DNA from 4 places in the Cupriavidus sp. 86D6 genome. Region 2 is predicted to be linked to each of the others. Evidence: predicted binding sites of a transcription regulator. Region 2 holds the regulator's gene; each other region holds the start of a gene.
What was found. Region 2 encodes LexA, which represses DNA repair genes until DNA is damaged. Its sites were predicted from a motif close to ACTGTATNNNNATACAGT; they were not measured.
Positions count from the first base shown of each region.

Region 1: a site for LexA is predicted at 2,504-2,521, ahead of recA (recombinase RecA). Genes of this name have one in related genera too.
Region 3: a site for LexA is predicted at 2,453-2,470, ahead of dinB (DNA polymerase IV). Genes of this name have one in related genera too.
Region 4: a site for LexA is predicted at 1,735-1,752, ahead of imuA (translesion DNA synthesis-associated protein ImuA). Genes of this name have one in related genera too.

Region 1 is NZ_JBYPSB010000002.1:181,560-186,303, reverse strand. Features, by position in the region: gene AC3G88_RS05915 (DUF2889 domain-containing protein) at 1-290, opposite strand, end outside; gene recX (recombination regulator RecX) at 693-1,160, opposite strand; gene recA (recombinase RecA) at 1,261-2,322, opposite strand; gene AC3G88_RS05900 (response regulator) at 2,603-3,292, shown strand; gene AC3G88_RS05895 (sensor histidine kinase) at 3,305-4,744, shown strand, end outside.
Region 2 is NZ_JBYPSB010000001.1:1,028,643-1,033,386, forward strand. Features, by position in the region: gene AC3G88_RS04700 (hypothetical protein) at 1-155, shown strand, start outside; tRNA gene AC3G88_RS04705 (tRNA-His) at 281-356, shown strand; gene AC3G88_RS04710 (hypothetical protein) at 608-781, opposite strand; gene lexA (transcriptional repressor LexA) at 935-1,591, opposite strand; gene AC3G88_RS04720 (asparaginase) at 1,826-2,836, shown strand; gene rpsF (30S ribosomal protein S6) at 2,952-3,326, shown strand; gene priB (primosomal replication protein N) at 3,347-3,646, shown strand; gene rpsR (30S ribosomal protein S18) at 3,650-3,928, shown strand; gene rplI (50S ribosomal protein L9) at 3,959-4,411, shown strand; gene AC3G88_RS04745 (replicative DNA helicase) at 4,535-4,744, shown strand, end outside.
Region 3 is NZ_JBYPSB010000006.1:264,710-269,453, forward strand. Features, by position in the region: gene AC3G88_RS16770 (MFS transporter) at 1-1,113, opposite strand, end outside; gene dinB (DNA polymerase IV) at 1,259-2,431, opposite strand; gene rarD (EamA family transporter RarD) at 2,548-3,453, opposite strand; gene AC3G88_RS16785 (TRAP transporter substrate-binding protein) at 3,591-4,730, opposite strand.
Region 4 is NZ_JBYPSB010000003.1:208,982-213,725, forward strand. Features, by position in the region: gene AC3G88_RS09950 (efflux RND transporter permease subunit) at 1-16, shown strand, start outside; gene AC3G88_RS09955 (DUF2880 domain-containing protein) at 122-487, shown strand; gene AC3G88_RS09960 (DUF1579 domain-containing protein) at 709-1,206, shown strand; gene AC3G88_RS09965 (hypothetical protein) at 1,259-1,582, opposite strand; gene imuA (translesion DNA synthesis-associated protein ImuA) at 1,806-2,690, shown strand; gene AC3G88_RS09975 (Y-family DNA polymerase) at 2,623-4,194, shown strand; gene AC3G88_RS09980 (error-prone DNA polymerase) at 4,213-4,744, shown strand, end outside.

The sequences.
Region 1 (4,744 bases), on a different contig from region 2:
TGGCGGTAGGCCGGGCCGATCGTGTCGCAATGCGTCGGATAAGGCACCCAGTCAGAACACGCCTCGGCGTCCACGATATTCAGGCGCAGGTCGATCGTCACGCGCAGCCAGAGGTCGTGCAACGGCTGGCCTTCCGGGCGGATGCGGTTACCGGCCAGTTCGATATCGCGCGGCTTCGTGTCGGTCAGGCGCGCCTCGATGTCCCAGAGGCCGTCATCCCGCAAATACGCTTCGGCCGTGATGGCACGGCGATGACGCAAGGCACGGTTGACGGGCGGGGAAAGCGGCATGACTGCGGGGCTGAAGCGGCAGGCTGAACGTGGCGGAATTCTGAGGCAGTACTTGCGCGGCGTTCGCTACGGCAAACTTCGCGGCTTCTCTTCGGTCCGGACGGCCCGGCGCATGCCGGACGGCCGTCTGGGCCGGATAACCCATGGAGTTTAACATGCCGCGCTGCTTTGACCGGGAACATCCTGCGCGACAGTCTGTCCGGCCCGGATTGTTGCAACGACAATGGCGGCAAACCGGCCTCACACCTGGGTTTCCGGCCGCCGACACGGCGCGGCGCTGCGTTGCATCAGTGGTACGACAACTTACTTGACGGCCACGCAAATACCCCTTATGCGTACGCAGGTATGCAGATGGCCACCCGGCGTAGGGTCCGCCGTTGCTCGCCGTTGGTACTCGTGCTGCTACTCGCCCTCGTACCCGTCCTCGGCGCCCCGGATGATCTTGCCGATCACGCTCCGCGAGAAGCCCCGGGCCATCATGAACCGGATCTGCTTGGCCCGCGCTTCGGGTGAATCAGGCGGCACACCAAACCGCTTGCGCCACACCTCGGCGGCCCGCTCCACTTCTGTATCGCGCAGCCGGTCCTGGAGTTCCCGCAGTTGGTCGTTGCCAAGCTGGTGGGTCTTCGCCTCCTGCATCACGCGCGCCGCGCCATACCGGCCGGCGCGCCGGTGGACCAGGCTATCGACGAAGCGATCATTCGACAGCCAGTTTTCGCGCTCCAGCGCATCGAGCAAGGCCTCCACTTCTTCGGCCGATTCGGCATGGGGCGCCAGCTTGCGCGCCAGTTCGACGCGACTGTGCTCGCGGCGCGAGAGATAGCCAACGGCGCGGGCCTTGAGGGAAAGCGGGGGACGGGTTCCGGCCATCAGGAATCAGGAGAGCGTTTGGGGGGCAAGGAGGGGACGAAAAACAAAAAAGCCGCCGCACTGTCATGCGACGGCTTGTTGTTGCCGGCAGGCGTCAACCTCAGTCTTCGATCTCGGCCGGCGCGCCCAGCGCGGTGTTCGTCGGGGCCACGCCCAGCGCCGCACGCACCTTGTTTTCGATCTCGGCGGCGATGTCCGGATTCTCGCGCAGGTATTCACGCGCGTTGTCCTTGCCCTGGCCGATCTTGTCGCCGTTGTAGCTGTACCACGCGCCCGACTTTTCGACGATCTTGGCGTCCACGCCCAGGTCGATGATCTCGCCCTGGCGCGAGATCCCCTGGCCGTAGAGGATGTCGAAGAACGCCTCGCGGAACGGCGGCGAAACCTTGTTCTTGACGACCTTGACCTTGGTCTCGTTGCCGACCACTTCGTCGCCCTTCTTGATCGAGCCGATACGGCGGATGTCCAGACGCACCGAGGCGTAGAACTTCAGCGCGTTACCGCCGGTCGTGGTTTCAGGCGACCCAAACATCACACCGATCTTCATGCGGATCTGGTTGATGAAGATCACCAGGCAGTTGGTACGCTTGATGGTGCCGGTCAGCTTGCGCAGTGCCTGGCTCATCAGGCGGGCCTGCAGACCCGGCAGCGAATCGCCCATCTCGCCTTCGATTTCGGCCTTCGGCACCAGCGCGGCCACCGAGTCGATCACGATCAGGTCGATCGAGCCCGAGCGCACCAGCGCGTCGGTGATTTCCAGAGCCTGCTCGCCGGTGTCGGGCTGGGAGATCAGCAGGTTGCCCACGTCCACGCCGAGCTTGCCCGCGTACTGCACGTCCAGCGCGTGTTCCGCGTCGATGAACGCGCAGGTGCCGCCCAGCTTCTGCATTTCGGCGACGACCTGCAGCGTCAGCGTGGTCTTGCCCGACGATTCCGGACCATAGATCTCGACCACGCGGCCGCGCGGCAGGCCGCCGACGCCCAGCGCGATGTCCAGGCCCAGCGATCCGGTGGACACCACCTGGATATCCTTTTCGACGTCGCCATCGCCCAGGCGCATGATCGAGCCCTTGCCGAACTGCTTTTCGATCTGGGAGAGCGCGGCGGCAAGCGCCTTCTGCTTCTCAGCACTTACGCCGGCGCCGGCCTTCTTGTCGTCCATGGTCGTCCTTCAGTCAATGGGTGGTCAATTGGTGTATAAATAGGCCGCATGCGGCGTGGCGCCTGCTTTTCAAGCCTTTTCCGATGGATTTCGGGCGGCTTTCGAAGGCTTTTGGCGCCTGGACTCGCCAGTCCCGGCCCTGCGCAGTCCCTTCCGGGACGACTCGCGCGGAATGTCGGGTACTGTATAAAAAAACAGTATGCTTGGCAAGCCCCACCGGCACCGCAAACCGGCTGCGGGCGATGCAGCACAAAAAAGGTGACAAGGGTGGAGACAAACCATGCGGATTCTGATCGCCGAAGATGACGACGTGCTGGCAGACGGCCTGACACGGTCGTTGCGCCATTCCGGCTATGCCGTCGATCACGTCGCCAATGGCGTGGAAGCCGACTCGGCCCTTTCCACGCAGAGTTTCGACCTGCTGATCCTGGACCTTGGCCTGCCCCGCATGCCCGGGCTGGAGGTGCTCAAGCGGCTGCGTGCGCGCGGCGCGATGCTGCCCGTGATGATCCTGACCGCGGCCGACGGCGTGGACGAGCGCGTTAAGGGGCTGGACCTGGGCGCCGACGACTACATGGCCAAGCCCTTCGCGCTGTCCGAGCTGGAGGCACGCGTGCGTGCGCTGGTGCGGCGCGGCGCCGGCGGGGGCGCCACGCTGATGCGCCACGGCCCGCTGGCCTTCGACCAGGTCGGCCGCATCGCCTTCCTGAACGACCAGATGCTGGACCTGTCGGCGCGCGAGATCGGCCTGCTCGAAATCCTGCTCACGCGCAGCGGCCGGCTGGTGTCGAAGGAACAGCTTGTCGACCACCTGTGCGAATGGGGCGAGGAAGTCAGCAACAACGCCATCGAAGTCTACGTGCACCGCCTGCGCAAGAAGATCGAGGTGGGCGGCATCCGCATTGCCACCGTGCGCGGCCTGGGCTATTGCCTGGAGAAATTCCAGCCGGCCATGGCCACCCACGGCTGACGCAAACCGCCCATGAGCCTGCTGCGCCTGCCCTGGCGACGCCATCCCGCCGCAGGCGCCGCCCCGCTGCCCGAGGCCGCGCGCCCCACGCTGGCCGACGCCGCCGCCGAGGATTCGGCGCTGGCGGACGCCCTGCCCCATCTCGAGGAAACCTCGGCCCATCCCGCCCCGCGATCGCTATTCGGCGAGATCCTGGACTGGATGCTGGCGCCGCTGCTGCTGCTCTGGCCGATGAGCATCGCGGTCACGTACCTGGTGGCCAAGTCGATCGCCAACGGACCGTTCGACCGGGCGCTGGAGGCCAGCGCCATCGTGCTGTCGCAGCAGGTGCGCGAAGTAAACGGACGCGTGACGCTGCAGCTGCCGCTGTCGGCGCGCGAGATCCTGCGCGCCGACGAGACCGACAACATCTATTACCAGGTGGTGGGCAAGCGCGGCGAGTACGTGGCCGGCGACCACGACCTGCCGCTGCCGTCCGAAGAGGAACAGGGCCATGCCGGGCTGGTGTCGATGCGCGACGACCGCGTGGCCGGTAACGATGTGCGCGTGGCTTATACCTATGTCGATCTGAAAAACGTCGGCGGCAACCAGCCGGTGCTGGTGCAGGTGGCCGAGACACTGGACAAGCGTGCCCGGCTGGCCAACGAGATCATCAAGGGGGTGATCCTGCCGCAGTTCGTGATCCTGCCGCTGGCCGTGGTGCTGGTGTGGTTCGGGCTCACGCGCGGGCTGGCGCCGCTGACGGCCATCCAGCAGCGCATCCGCTCGCGCAACCCTGGCGATACGAGCCCGATCGACGAACGCGCGGCGCCGCAGGAGATCACGCCGCTGGTGGCGTCGTTCAACGACCTGCTGGCCCAGCTCGACCAGTCCGTGCAGACACAGAAGCGTTTCATTGCCGATGCCGCGCACCAGATGAAGACCCCGCTGGCGGGCCTGCGCATGCAGGCCGAACTGGCGCAGCGCGAGCAGTCGCCCGAGGAACTGCGGCGGTCGCTGGCGCAGATCGCCGGCAGTTCGGAGCGCACGGCGCACCTGGTGACGCAGCTGCTGTCGCTGGCGCGCATGGAAAACCTGGCCGGCGCCGGCGGCATGGCGCCGCTGGACCTTGCCGCACTGGCTCGCGACGTGGTCAAGGACTGGCTGCCGCAGGCATGGGCCCGCAATATCGACCTGGGGCTGGAAGCCGACGATCACCCGGTCATGATCACCGGCAACCGCCTGATGCTGACCGAAATGCTCAACAACCTCGTGGACAACGCCATCCGCTACACGCCGGCCGGCGGCCATGCCACCGTGCGCGTGGCCAGCGACGCCTTCGAGCCGTTCGCGTACCTGGACGTGGAAGACACCGGGCCGGGCATCGCGCCGGCCGAGCGCGAACGGGTGATGGAACGCTTCTATCGGGTGCTGGGCACCAACACCGAGGGCAGCGGGCTGGGGCTGGCCATC
Region 2 (4,744 bases):
CAGGCACATCGATCGACGCCGGCAAGGCGTTGCAGCGCGACGTCCTGAATGGCAAGTCGAAACGCTTGCTTGGACTTTTTCCGAGCGAGGCAGAGATCATCGCTGCGATCAAGGAAGCCGTGCTGCTGGAAGCGAAGTGGGTGGGCCCCCGATGAAGTCCGGAAGCCATCCGCCAGCGAATCCGAAATTTTTTTGTGCGGAATACTAGCCATCAGCAGAGAATGCTTGTATAGTCTTGTTCTTCGCTGATCGACACAACGGTCAACGAAAAATCTCTACGGTGGCTGTAGCTCAGTTGGTAGAGTCCAGGATTGTGATTCCTGTCGTCGTGGGTTCGAGTCCCATCAGCCACCCCAAAGAATTCCCTTGCAAAACAGCCGCTTAGTCAAGCGGCTGTTTTGCTTTGCACGCATCCCTTCCCACCATCCCTTCCGCCTGGTGCAACCGACCTGACAGCATCCGATTGCGATCGCATACGCCAAGGCGAAGCCGGTCGATGGGCGAAAAAAACCGGACGTTGGCGGGGTCGACAAGGTCCGGTTCTGCGCATGACGCGAATGCGCAGTGATGCGGTTGCGCGCTGATCCGCGTGGCACGCGGCCAGATTTCAATCGAGCAGTTTCGTGGTCGGTTCTGCCAGTTCCAGCATGCGGCAGATGGCTGCCATGTTGCCGACCATCGTGCGACGTTGCGCGCCCTGGTAGACGCGGACGCCCTTGATTTGCCGGAACGGGACCGGCTTGACCGGGCGGCGGGAAGCGATGGGATTCGATTGCAGCATGGCAACACCTCGTAATTTGCGACAGCAGTGGTCCGCGCCCGTCGTCCAGCAAGGACGGGGCGGCATGGGCAAAGCAAAGCGGGTGACCAGGGCAGACGGCCGTGCTGCCTAAGTCTCGGGAGCCGGAGTCGCTGTCAGGCGCCTCCGATCACGCTAGAAGCCTGACGATCGGATCAGGCCGACAGCGATACCTTCAAGGGAGAACTCGTCGCGGCCCGAATGGAGCACGATGTTCTGGAAATCGGGGTTTTCTGCGATCAGTTCGATCGTGTCGCCGCGTTTCTTCAGGCGCTTGACCGTGACGTCCTCGCCCAGGCGGGCTACGACGATCTTGCCGTTGGCTGCCTCGCTGGCTTTCTTCACGGCCAGCAGGTCGCCATCGAGAATGCCGGCGTCGCGCATACTCAGGCCGCGTACGCGCAGCAGGTAGTCCGGACGCTCGTCGAAGACCGATGCATCCACCTGGTACTGACGGTCGATATGTTCTGCGGCAAGGATCGGGCTGCCCGCAGCGACGCGACCGACCAGCGGCAGCGTCAACTGCAGCACGCCTGCCATTGGCAGCGAGAACTGGTCGGAACGTTCCGAATCGCTGCGTGCCACCTTGAGCCGGATGCCGCGCGATGCGCCGGGGGTCAGTTCGATGACGCCCTTGCGTGCCAGCGCCCGCAGATGTTCCTCGGCCGAATTGGGCGAGGAAAAACCAAACTCGGCGGCGATCTCTGCGCGCGTGGGCGGGAAGCCCGTGTTGCGGATCGTGTCGCGGATCAGATCGAAAATCTGCTGCTGCCGGGGTGTCAGGGTCGCCATGGTTCGCCGGTCTCTCGTGCCGAAGCACTGTATGTTTAAACAGTATGCTGTGATTTTATACAGTATCGTGTGAAGTGCAAGCACAATTTGCGCAGTGGGCTCTACATGGGCGACGGCGGCACCGGTGGCTTCGCGGGTTTGCCAAGGGGGCGCTGGGGCGGGGTGGCAGTTACAATCGTCGGCCAGATCCCGGGCCGCGCCCGCCCGGCCAGCCCCCTCAGTCAGCCTATTTACATGTCAGCGTCTTCCTCATCGTTGCCCCGTGTCGTCGTGCTTGCCACCGGCGGCACCATTGCCGGATCGTCCGGCGACCCCGCCAGCAGTGCCCAGTACCAGGCGGCTACCGTGCCGGTGTCGCAACTGGTCCAGGCCGTGCCCGCGCTGGCCGATGTCGCGCGCGTGGAGGCCGAGCAGGTGGCGCAGGTCGACAGCAAGGACATGACGTTCGGTCTCTGGCAGCAGCTGGCGGCGCGGGTGGCGTACTGGTCCGGCCAATCGGACGTGGCCGGCATCGTGATTACGCACGGCACCGATACGCTTGAAGAAACGGCGATGTTTTTGCACCTGACGCAGCCGTGTCCCGTGCCGGTGATCATCACTGCGGCGATGCGCCCGGCAACGTCGCTGTCGGCGGATGGCCCGCTGAACCTGCTCGATGCGGTGCGCGTCGCGGCCCATCCGGACGCGCGGGGCCTGGCTGTGCTGGTGGTGCTGAACCAGCAGATCCACGCCGGGCGCGACGTGACCAAGGCGCATACGTCCGCCGTCGATGCCTTTGTCTCGCCGAATGCCGGTCCGGTCGGCTACGTGCAGGACGCCTATATTCGATTCACGCGTACGCCGTCCCGGCGGGAGGCGCCGTGCTTGCCGGTGCCGTCGGCCTGGCCGATGGTGGAGATCGTGGTCAGCCATGCCCAGCCGGGCAGGGTGGCCGTGGATGCACTGGTGTCGGCTGGTGTGAAGGGGCTGGTCGTGGCCGCCACCGGCAATGGCTCGGTCCACGAAACCCTGGTGGCGGCGTTGGCCGATGCGGCGGCGGCTGGTGTGGCAGTGGTGCGCAGTTCACGTACTGGCGCCGGCCATGTGTCGATTCCGGCGCGGCCGGCGGCGGGGGCTGGCCTGTTTGCGTCGGCGGCCGACCTCAACCCTTACAAGGCGCGCGTGCTGCTGCTGGTGGCGCTGGCAGCCGACCCCGCGCTCGGCGTCGATGCCGGGCGCCTGCAGTCGCTTTTTGCCGCCTGCTGAGCCGCCTGCACCGCGTACCTTGCGGATTCCCGGGTTTCCGGGCTATACTCGCCGGCTATTCAACCTTGCCGCACCGGACGTGACGCCCGGGTGGCTCATCCCAAAAGGAGCGTCAATGCGTCATTACGAAATCGTATTTATCGTCCATCCGGACCAAAGCGAACAAGTGCCGGCGATGATCGAGCGTTACAAGCAGCTCGTCACGTCGCAAAATGGCCAGATCCATCGCGTGGAAGACTGGGGTCGTCGTCAGATGGCCTACATGATCCAGAAGCTGGCCAAGGCTCACTACGTTTGTCTGAACATCGAATGCGGCAAGGACACGCTGGCTGAACTCGAGCACGCGTTCAAGTTCAATGACGCCGTGCTGCGTCACCTGATCGTCCAGACCAAGAAGGCTGAAACCGCGCCGTCGCCGATGATGAAGGAAGTGCAGCGCGAAGAAGCCCGCAAGGCCGCGCAAACGACCACGGAAGGCCAGGCCGCCTGAGTGCGGACTGCTGTGTCGCGGTGAACCAGCTTCGGCTGACCGCCACGCTCGCCGAGCGAGATACGCTGCGCTATACGCCAGCCGGCATCCCTGTCGTCAACTGCATCCTGCAGCATGCCGGCGAGGTGATGGAGGCGGAAACGCCCAGGCAGGTGGAATTCGCAGTGGTGGCCATGGGCATCGGCCCGATTGGCCAGCGGCTCGAGCGCATGCCGCTCGGCACGCTGCTCGACTGCGAAGGCTTTCTGGCCCGCAAGCACCGCAACAGCAAGACACTGGTCTTTCACATCACTCGATGTAAAGCATTCGAAAAGGATTGAATCATGGCATTCGTCAAACGTGACAACAAGAACAAGAAGCGCTTCCAGCAACAGAACCCGCTGTTCAAGCGCAAGCGCTTCTGCCGCTTCACCGTGGCTGGCGTCGAACAGATCGACTACAAGGATCTGGACACGCTGAAGGACTTCATCGGCGACAACGGCAAGATCACGCCGGCTCGTCTGACCGGTACCAAGGCGCACTATCAGCGTCAGCTGGATACGGCCATCAAGCGCGCCCGCTTCCTGGCGCTGATGCCGTACACCGACCTGCACAAGAACTGATAGTCCCGGGACCGCAAGGAGAAATACACGATGCAAGTCATTCTGCTGGAAAAAGTCATCAACCTGGGCAACCTGGGCGACATCGTTCGCGTGAAGGACGGTTACGCACGTAACTTCCTGATCCCGACCAAGCGCGCTCGCCGTGCTACGCAAACCGCCATCGCCGAATTCGAAGTGAAGCGCGCCGAGCTGGAAAAGGCCGCTGCCGCCAAGCTGGCTGCTTCGCAAGCCGAAGGCGAGAAGCTGAACGGTCTGACCGTCCAGATCACGCAGAAGTCGGGCGTGGACGGCCGTCTGTTCGGTTCGGTGACCAACGCCGACATCGCCCAAGCCCTGGAAGGCCAAGGCTTCAAGGTCGAGAAGTCGCAAGTGCGCCTGCCGAACGGCCCGCTGAAGATGGTTGGCGACTACGCCGTTGGCGTGTCGCTGCACACCGACGTGCTGGTCGACATCACCGTTTCGGTGCTGGGCGAGCACGTCTAAGCTGTACGCGTCCACGATGTGCCGGTCCGGACCGGCGCGTCGGATGCACAAAAAAGGCAGGAGCCACGCTCCTGCCTTTTTTTGTTTTTTGCGTGGCGCCCGGCGCCGTTATAATTCCCTCCCATGAACGCGCCCGCCGCAGATCCCCAACTAGACAACCTCAAGGTTCCTCCGCACTCGATCGAGGCCGAACAATCGGTGCTTGGCGGGTTGCTGCTGGATAACGCCGCCTGGGACCGCATCGCCGACTTCCTGTCCGAAGCCGATTTCTATCGGTTTGACCATCGGGTGATCTTCCAGAGCATCGCCCGCCTGATCTCCGCCACCAAGCCG
Region 3 (4,744 bases), on a different contig from region 2:
ACGCGCATAGGCCCACGCGCCCACTGACGATCCGATGGCGCCGCCCACGAAAAAGATGGCCATGTACAGGCCGTTGAGGCGGCTGCGGTGTTCGTCGGACAGCGAGAAGATCGCGCGCTGGCCGATCACCAGATTGGTCGACACCGCGAAGTCGAGCAGCACGGCAGCCACCGTCAGCGACAGCAACGACAGCAGCGAACCCTCCGCCCCCACCCGGCTCAGCAGGAACGAAGCCGCGCCCAGCGCCAGCGCCAGCGCCGTCATCTGCCGGCTGTGGCCACGGTCGGCGTAGCGGCCCGCCATCGGCGCGGCAATGGCACCGGCCACACCGACCAGCGCGAAGATCGCGATACCGGTCTGTGACATATGGAACGCGGGCCCGGCCAGGTACAGCGGCGTGGTGGTCCAGAACAGGCTGAAGACGCCGAACATGGCGGCCTGGTACGCGGCCCGGCGGCGCAGGATCGGCTGGGTACGCAGCAGATGGCTCATCGAGCCAAGCATCTGGATGTAGTTGACGCCCGGCGCCGGCCGGCGCTGCGGCAGCTTGCGCGCCAGCACGATGCCGAGCAGCACCATCGCCACGGCCGACGCCGCGAAGATCGCGTGCCAGCCGAACAGGTCTGACACCAGGCTCGACACCGGACGCGCCAGCATGATGCCCATCAGCAGTCCGCTGGTGACATTGCCGACCGCACGGCCGCGCGCATGCTCGGGGGCCAGGTGCGCCGCGAACGGCACCAGCACCTGCACCGCCACCGAGCACAGTCCAATCGCGCAGCCCGCCACCAGGAACACGCTGGCATGCGTGGCCAGCGCCGCCGCCAGCAGGGCCGCCGCGCACCCGCCCACCAGCGTGAGCACGAGCTTGCGGTTTTCGACGATATCGCCCAGCGGCACCAGCAGCAGCAGGCCCACGCAGTAGCCGATCTGGATCAGCGTGACGATCAGGCCGGCAATTTCCGGCGACAGCTGCAACGCGCGTGCAATCGGTCCGACCAGCGGCTGTGCGTAGTACAGGTTGGCGACGATCATGCCGCAGGCCACGGCCAGCAGGGGCGTGATCCAGGCGGCCGGGGCGGCGGTACGTTGGGCGGGAGCGGCGGTTGTCATGGGGCGCGCGTGGGCGGAAGGTGGGGCGTGGCGCTCTCGATGGGCGCCCGTCGAAGCCGCCGATTCTACCGGGAGATAGATAGGGCCGTATGACGTGGGGGTTTTTTGGCCTGGGATCGGCCCGATTCGCCTGGAGGAAGGCCGTTCAGCCTTCCGCCTCGTCGTCGAAGCGGAATTCCTCTTGCACCGGCGCGGGATCGTCCCCTTGCTCGGCCGCCGGGAGCAGGGCGCTGACGCGCACGCCCAGCAGCCGGATGCGCCGCTCCAGCGGGATCCGCTTCAGGCACTCGGTGGCACCGCGCCGGATCATCGCGCCATCGGCGGTATGGGCGGTCATGGTCAGGTCGCGCGTCACGGTGTGGAAATCGTCAAAGCGCAGCTTGATGCCCACCGTCCGGCCCACGTACCCCTTGCGGCGCAGGTCGTCGGCCACGCGCATGCACAGCCGGGTGAACTGTTCCGACAGCACGGGGCGATCGGTGCGCGGGTGCAGGTCGCGCTCGAACGTGGTTTCGCGGCTCATCGACTTGGGTTCGGAACTGACCACCACCTGACGGTCGTCGCGGCCATGTGCCACTTCCACCAGCCAGCCCGCGTAATTGCGGCCGAAGTGCGCCTGCAGCAGCGCCAGGTCGGCCTCGGCCAGGTCTCCCACGGTGTCGATGCCGATGGCCTGCAGCTTCTCCGCGGCCTTGGGGCCGATGCCGTTGACCTTGCGCGCCGGCAGTGGCCAGATGCGCGTGGGAATATCGGCCGGGGTCAGGATGGTCAGTCCGTCCGGCTTGTCCAGTTCGGACCCGATCTTGGCCAGGAGCTTGTTGGGGGCCACGCAGATCGAACACGTCAGGCCCGTCGCTTCATGGACCGCAGCCTTGATGCGGGGGGCTACCTCGTGCGGCTCGCCCTCTATATCACTCAGATCGATATATATCTCGTCGATCCCGCGATCTTCTATTTGTCCGGTGAATGTTCGGACGGCCGCCTTGAAGAGTCCCGAGTAGCGGCGGTAGGCGTCGAAGTCGGTCGGCAGCAGGATCGCGTCGGGCGCCAGCTTGGCGGCCTTCATCATGCCCATGGCCGAGAACACACCCAGGGCGCGGGCCTCGTAGGTGGACGTGGTGACCACGCCCCGCCCCACATAGTCACGCAGCCGGGCGTAGCGGCGCGATCCGTCGGGTAGTACCTCGGGCACCGCATTGCGGCCGCCGCCGATCACGACAGCCTGGCCACGCAGGTCCGGATAGCGCAGCAGTTCCACCGAAGCGTAGAACGCGTCCATGTCGAGATGGGCAATACGCCGGGGAGCGTTCGGGGGCATGAGCGTGGAGAGGCGATCGATACTGTATATCCGTACAGTATAGTGTGGCGACGTTGTTTCCGGAATAGCGCGCGATTGCCACGTATATTCACGTAACGGATAGAAGCGACTGCTCTTTAAGCTGGTTCATTTTTCGTGCTGATGGATCGCTTCGCATTCAGACGCGTGACCAGCAAACCCTCGGCCGCGTAGATTGCCAGCGAGATCCAGATCAGGGCATAGCCGATCTGCTTCTGTGCCGGAAACGGCTCGTGGTAGAGCCAGATGCCAAGTACCAGCTGGATGGTGGGCCCGGCGTATTGCAGCAGGCCGAGCAGCGACAGCGGGATACGACGGGCGCCGGCGGCAAAGAACAGCAGCGGCACCGCCGTGAGCGGGCCGGCCAGCAGCAACAGGATCTGCGTACCCGTGCCTGCGCTGCGCGTGGTGTCGTGCCCGGTCAGGAGCAGGAAGCCCAGCGCCGCAGCGGCCAGCGGGAACAGGATCAGCGTTTCCAGCGACAGGCCCTCGAGCGCACCGAGCGCGCCGGTCTTGCGCAGCAGCCCATAGCCGCCAAACGACGCCGCCAGGCCCAGCGCAATCCACGGCAGTTGTCCGGCCGACCAGGTGAGCCAGAGCACACCGGCCGCCGCGATGGCGATCGACAGCCACTGGGCCGGCCGCAGCCGCTCGTGCAGCAGCAGCACCCCCAGCAGCACACTGAATAGCGGATTGATGAAATAGCCCAGGCTGGCATCGACCACGCGATCGGCCGACACCGCCCAGATATAGAGGAACCAGTTGCAGCACAGCAGCCCCGCGCTGGCCGCGAAGTTCAGGATCAGGCGCGGATTGGCCGCCACGTCGCGCAGCCAGCAGAAATGACGGCGCCACAACAGTATTGCCCCCAGGAATACCAGCGACCACACCATGCGGTGCAGCAGGATTTCCAGCGGCGCCACGCCGTGCAGGGACTTGATGTAGAGGGGCAGCAGGCCCCAGATGATGTACGCCAGCAGGGCGTAGAAGATGCCGAGTTGCATGGGAATGTTCCCGGTAGAGTCCGGTTGTGGGGCGGATTCTACCGGGGTGTGGGCAGGCGCGTGGCGCCATGAAAAAACCCGGCCGGAGCCGGGCTTGTCGTGAGCGAAATGGCCGAATGGCCAAATCATCGGTTCGCTTACAGCTTGCGCGCGTAGCTGAACTGCGCGAACGCCTGCTCGGCCACGTTGAACCAGGCGGCCTCGTTGTTGCGGAACACGCGCCAATCGTCGTAGATCTTCTTGAACGACGGGTTCTTGGCGCTTTCGTCGGCGTACGCTTCCTGCGTGGCCTTGAAGCAGGCTTCCATGATCTCCTTCGAGAACGGACGCAGCTTCACGCCGCTTTCCAGCAGGCGGGCCAGCGCCTGCGGGTTCACGGTGTCGTACTTGGCCATCATGTTGGTGTGCGCCTCGATAGTCGCCGTTTCCAGCGCGCGCTTGTAGAGCGCCGGCAGCTTGTCGTACTCGGGTTGCGATGCGTAGAACGACAGCTGCGCGCTGCCTTCCCACCAGCCCGGGTAGTAGTAGTACGGCGCCACCTTGTAGAAGCCGAGCTTTTCGTCGTCGTACGGGCCCACCCATTCGGCCGCGTCGATCGTGCCCTTTTCCAGCGCCGGGTAGATGTCACCGCCGGCAATCTGCTGGGGCACCACACCCAGGCGGGCCAGCACCACGCCGGCAAAGCCGGCCACGCGGTACTTCAGGCCCTGCAGGTCGGCCACGGTCTTGATTTCCTTGCGGAACCAGCCGCCCATCTGGGCGCAGGTGTTCCCGCCCATGAAGTTGACGACGTTGTATTCCTTGAAGAACTCGCGCATCAGCTTCATGCCGTTGCCCTGCATCATCCAGGCGTTCTGCTGGCGCGCGGTCAGGCCGAACGGGATGGTCGTGTCGAAGCACAGCGTCGGATTCTTGCCGAAGTAGTAGTAGCCGGCCGTGTGGCCGATCTGCACGGTCTGGTTCTGCACGGCGTCCAGCACCTGCAGGCCCGGCACGATTTCACCGGCGGCGAACACCTTGATGTTGAACTTGCCGTCGGTCAGTTCCTTCACGCGCTGGCTCAGCAGTTCGGCCCCGCCATAGATGGTGTCGAGCGATTTCGGGAAGCTGGACGCCAGGCGCCATTCCACCGCCGGGTTGCTGCCGACCACGGCGGGTGCGCCCGGCGCGCTGGCCGATGCGGCCGGGGCCGCGGGCTTTTCTTCCTTGCCGCAGGCGGCAAGTGCACCCGTGGCGGCTACGGCCGAAGCCTTCAACAGGAAGGAACGACGTTCCATGGACATCTCCTCTT
Region 4 (4,744 bases), on a different contig from region 2:
CGACATGTCCGTGTAATGGCGTGAGCGCGTAAGAGACGTAAGGGATTTTCGCCGCAGTACAATGGCAACCGGCCGGCATGCATCGCGCGTGCCGGCCGTTTTCGTTCTGGAGTACACACCTGTGACAACACACCTGCGCCGCAAGCTCGTGCGGGCCCTGGCCTGCGTGGCCATCGGACTGCCGATGGTGGCAGCCGCCGCCGATGCACCGGTCAATATCGAAATGGGTCAGCGTGGCGGCAGGCCGGAAGCGCCCGAGGCGCCAGTGGCCTGCATGGAGGCTGTCAAGGCCAGGCTGCCGAACCCCGACAAGTTCCGGTGGGTGCAAGGCACCTCGCGCCGCGTGGCGGAGGATGTCTACAGCGTGGTGGGCAGCATCGAATTCGTGAACCAGGCCGGCGAGGCGCGCAAGGGCGAAGCCCAGTGCGACGTGATGCGCGCGCCGGGCAACCAGTTCATCGTGCCGAAGGTTCGCCTGCCGCAGTAATAGGCAGGCAGCGGGCGGTCACCCGACTCGGGCGGCCACACCGACGCTGAACGCCGTCTCACGCGCCTTCCATCACCCCAAGTGATGTGAGCGCCTCAAGATTAAGTTTTTGTCATGCTGCCACACCGATGTGGACATCGTTCTGATCATCTCCTAGGATTTGTGTACGCTGTACACAAGACGGCGATATCGATCTGAACTTATCCACCGGAGACTTAAGCATGCAAGTCGAAATCACCAAGGAACACCGCTGGCTGCACCGGCTGGTAGGCAACTGGACAGCCGAAGGCGAAGCCCAGATGGGCCCCGAAGGCCCGGCCGAGAAGTGGAAGATTCCCGAGCAGGTCAGCAAGGTTGGCGACACCTGGGTGCAGACCCGCTCCGAAGGCGAATTCCCCGGCTGCGGGCCGGCCGTGACGGTCATGACGCTGGGCTACGACCCCGCCCGCCGGCACTTCGTGGGTACCTTCATTGGTTCGATGATGACCCACATGTGGGTCTACGAGGGCGACCTGGAAGCCGACGGCAACACGCTGACCCTGCGCGCCGATGGTCCGGCGTTCGGCCCGGATGGCACCGTGGTGCCGGGCAAGATGGCGAAGTATCGCGATGTGATGGCGTTTCAGGACGACGACAACCGCACGCTGACGTCATTCATGCAGACCGACAACGGCGAGTGGGTCCAGATCATGCAGGCGCGCTACCGGCGGGCCAGGTAGTCGAGACACCCCGTCGTGGCGGCGCCGCCGGTCCTCCGGCGGCGTGCCTGCATCAGGCCCGGTCCAGCTCGTTGCTGTTCCACCAGGCTTCCAGCAGCGGCTGGAAGCGGTCGTCGGGGGCTGGCGGAGTTCGCGTGCTCTTGCGCGCCGGCGGCAACTGGCGTCCGGTCAGCTGATAGAAGACGGCGGCGGGCGGCGTGCCGGGGCCGTAGGGCACATGGTCGATCACGCTCATCTGCCGCGCGGCCTTCAGGGCGCGCGTGGTCTCCTCGGCGGACAGGCCGCAGGCGTCGGCCAGCCCGTCACGGCGCACCGGGCCCTGACGCTGCAAACCTTCGATCAGCAGATGCACGCATTCGCGCGTATTCCTTTTCATGCCGCGCATTTTTCCGCACTGCCTGACACTTCACAATGACACTTGACACTTGTTTGCAATCGTCCACCCGGAAGTGTGGCAAGGACGCAAAAATCACTTCGTAAGCGTCGATTCAGGCACTTGAATAGCGTACCCCTTGCGCCGGCCCTGATACTGTATAAACATACAGTATTCGACGAATTCCTATGTCCGCGCCGACTGCGCGTGGGCCGACAACCCGATCATGACCCCCGTCCCGCATGGGCAGCCTTCGCTTCTGGCAGAGGACCCTGCGCCCCCATCCTCCCCGCTGGCCGAGCCGCCCCGCGAATCGGTGCGCGAACTCGAACAGCGGTATCCCGGCCTGTGGCGCGCGGGCCAGTTGGGCCGTGCCGGCCGGCTGCCCGTCTGTCCGACCGGCTATGACGCGCTGACCGCCGAGTTGCCGGGCGGCGGCTGGCCGGCCGGTGCGGTGACGGAACTGCTGCTGACGCAGGACGGCGCGGGCGAGTTGCGCCTGCTGATGCCGGCGCTGCGCATGCTGGCGGCCGGCGGGCGGCGCATCGCGCTGGTCAATCCGCCTTACCTGCCGAATGCTGGCGGACTGGCGGGCGGATTGGACGATGACCGCCTGCCCGCACGGCAGCTCTACTGGGTGCGCCCGCCGGTGGCCGCCACGATGGCCTCGCAGCGCACGGACATGCTCTGGGCGGCCGAGCAGATGCTGCGCAGCCAGGCGTTCGGCGCGGTGCTGGTGTGGCTGGCGGGCGCGCGGCCCGAGGCGCTGCGGCGCCTGCAGGTGCTGGCGCAGGCTGGCGATACCGTGGTGTGGGTGCTGCGGCCCATGCGGGTGCTGCACGACTCGTCGCCGGCGGTGCTGCGGCTGGCGCTGTCGCCGCAGCCGGGCAACCTGATGTCGATCACCTTCCACAAGCGGCGCGGCCCGGTGCGCGACACGCCGTTGCTGTTGCCCCTCGAAGGCATGGCCCATGTGCCCCGGCGCACGGGCATGCCTGCCGTTCCCACGCCCGCCGTCGCGGCGGGTCTCGATCCGATTGCCCATGACGTACTGGATCGCGGTGCATCTGCCGCGCCTGCCGCTGGACGCGCTGCAGCCGAGCTGGCCTGAGCCCGCCGGCACCCCCGCCGCGCATGGCAACGGTACGCTGCAGCAACTGCCGGTGGCCGTGATGGCGCACGAGCGCGTGGTGCTGGCCAATGGCCCGGCCGCGGCGCTGGGCGTGTGCTACGGCATGCGGCGCGGCGGCGTGCAGGCGTTGTCGGCCGATGTGGTGCAGCTTGAACGCGATCCGGCCGCCGAGACCGGTCTGGTGACATCCGTGGCGCTGACGCTGTTGCATTTCACGCCGGCCGTGACGATCGACCCGGAACCCGAATCGGCCACGGTGATGCTCGACGTCACGGCCAGCCTGCGGCTGTTCGGCGGGCATCGTGCGCTGTGCCGGGCGATCCGCGCCCGCGTGCGGCAACTGGGCACGTTCGTGCAGGTTGGCAGCGGCACCACGGCGCAGGGCGCGGCATGGCTGGCGCGCCAGCCGCTGCGCAAGACGCCGCGCGGCATCGTCCGGCCGGCCCGGCGCGCGGTGCAGGCGCCGCGCATGATGCGCCTGCTGGACCGCCTGCCCGTGACCTGCCTGCAGGCGTACACCGATCCGGACTGGCTCGAAGGCGTGGGCTGCCATACGCTTGGACAGGTGCGGCAGCTGCCGCGCGCGGGTTTGTCGCGCCGTATCGGCACCGAACTGCTGGCGCGGCTGGACCAGGCCTATGGCAACGCCCCTTCGGGCTTTGCATGGTTCGAAGCGCCGCCCGCGTTTGCACAACGCATGGAGCTGCCGGGCCGCATCGAATCGGCCGAAGGCGTGCTGGCCGGGGCGCAGCGGCTGCTGCTGGCGCTGTCGGGCTGGCTGGCGGCGCAGCAGGCCGGCGTGACGCGCTGCGTGCTGGTGCTGGAGCACGAACGCTACCGGCTGGGTGAGGACACCGACAGCACGCCGGTGCCGCTGGCGCTGGCGCAGCCGAGCCGCGACCCCGTGCATCTGTCGAAGCTGCTGCGCGAGAAGCTCGACAAGGTGCGTTTTCATGCGCCCGTAGGCGGCCTGGGACTGCGCGTGGAGACGATGGAAACCTGCGTGCCGCAGAGCGATTCGCTGTTTCCGGAGCCCGGCGCCGAACCGGCCGAGCTGGGCCGGCTGATCGATACGCTGGTTGCCCGGCTGGGCCGCGACAACGTGCTGCAGCCACAGCCGCTGGCCGACCATCGTCCCGAGCGCGCCAACCAGTGGTGCCCGGTGGGCGAGACGCCCGCGCGCGCGCCGGCCACGGGCGCCTTGCCGCCGGAGCGGCCGCTCTGGCTGCTGGAAGCGCCCCAGCCGCTGCGTGTGGAAAAGCACCGTCCCGTGTACCAGGGGCCGTTGGTCATGCTGACGCGCCCCGAGCGCATCGAGGCCGGCTGGTGGGATGGCGGCCTGGCCACGCGCGACTATTTCATTGCCGAACGCGCCGACGGGCTGCGCTGCTGGGTCTATCGCGAACGCCCCGGCCGCCCCATGCGCGACGGGCAGGAAGACGGCGGCGAATACCGCTGGTTCCTGCACGGCCTGTTTGCCTGAGCGCCCCGGAGCTTGGCGATGTTGCCCGGATTGTCTTCCCTGTTGCCGTCGTTGCCCGACTATGTCGAGCTGCACTGCATTTCCAACTTCACGTTCCTGACTGGCGCGTCGCATCCGCAGGAACTGATTTCCCGCGCGTTCCAGCTGGGCTACAGCGGCCTGGCGCTGACCGACGAGTGTTCGGTGGCCGGCACCGCCCGCGCGCACCACGCCATCAAGGTCTTGCGCGAGGACATGTGGGAAGCCGTGGCCCGCAGCGCGCGGCGCCTGGCGGCGGGGCAGGGTGCGGGCGACGTGGACGATGTGGAGGACATCGTGGCCTTCGTCGAGGAAGACGACGAGGAGGGGGGCGAGGGTGGCGATGAGGAAGGGGCGCCGGTCGACTTCGGCGAAGACCCCGATGCCGCGGCACGCCGGCACGCGATGCTTGAAACGCTGGCCGCCGCGGCCGACGCGTTCAACCTGATCATCGGCAGCCGCTTCACGCTGACGGCGGCCCCGGGCGACACCATGCCGCCGCCCCGCCTGGTGCTGCTGGCGCAGAACCGCG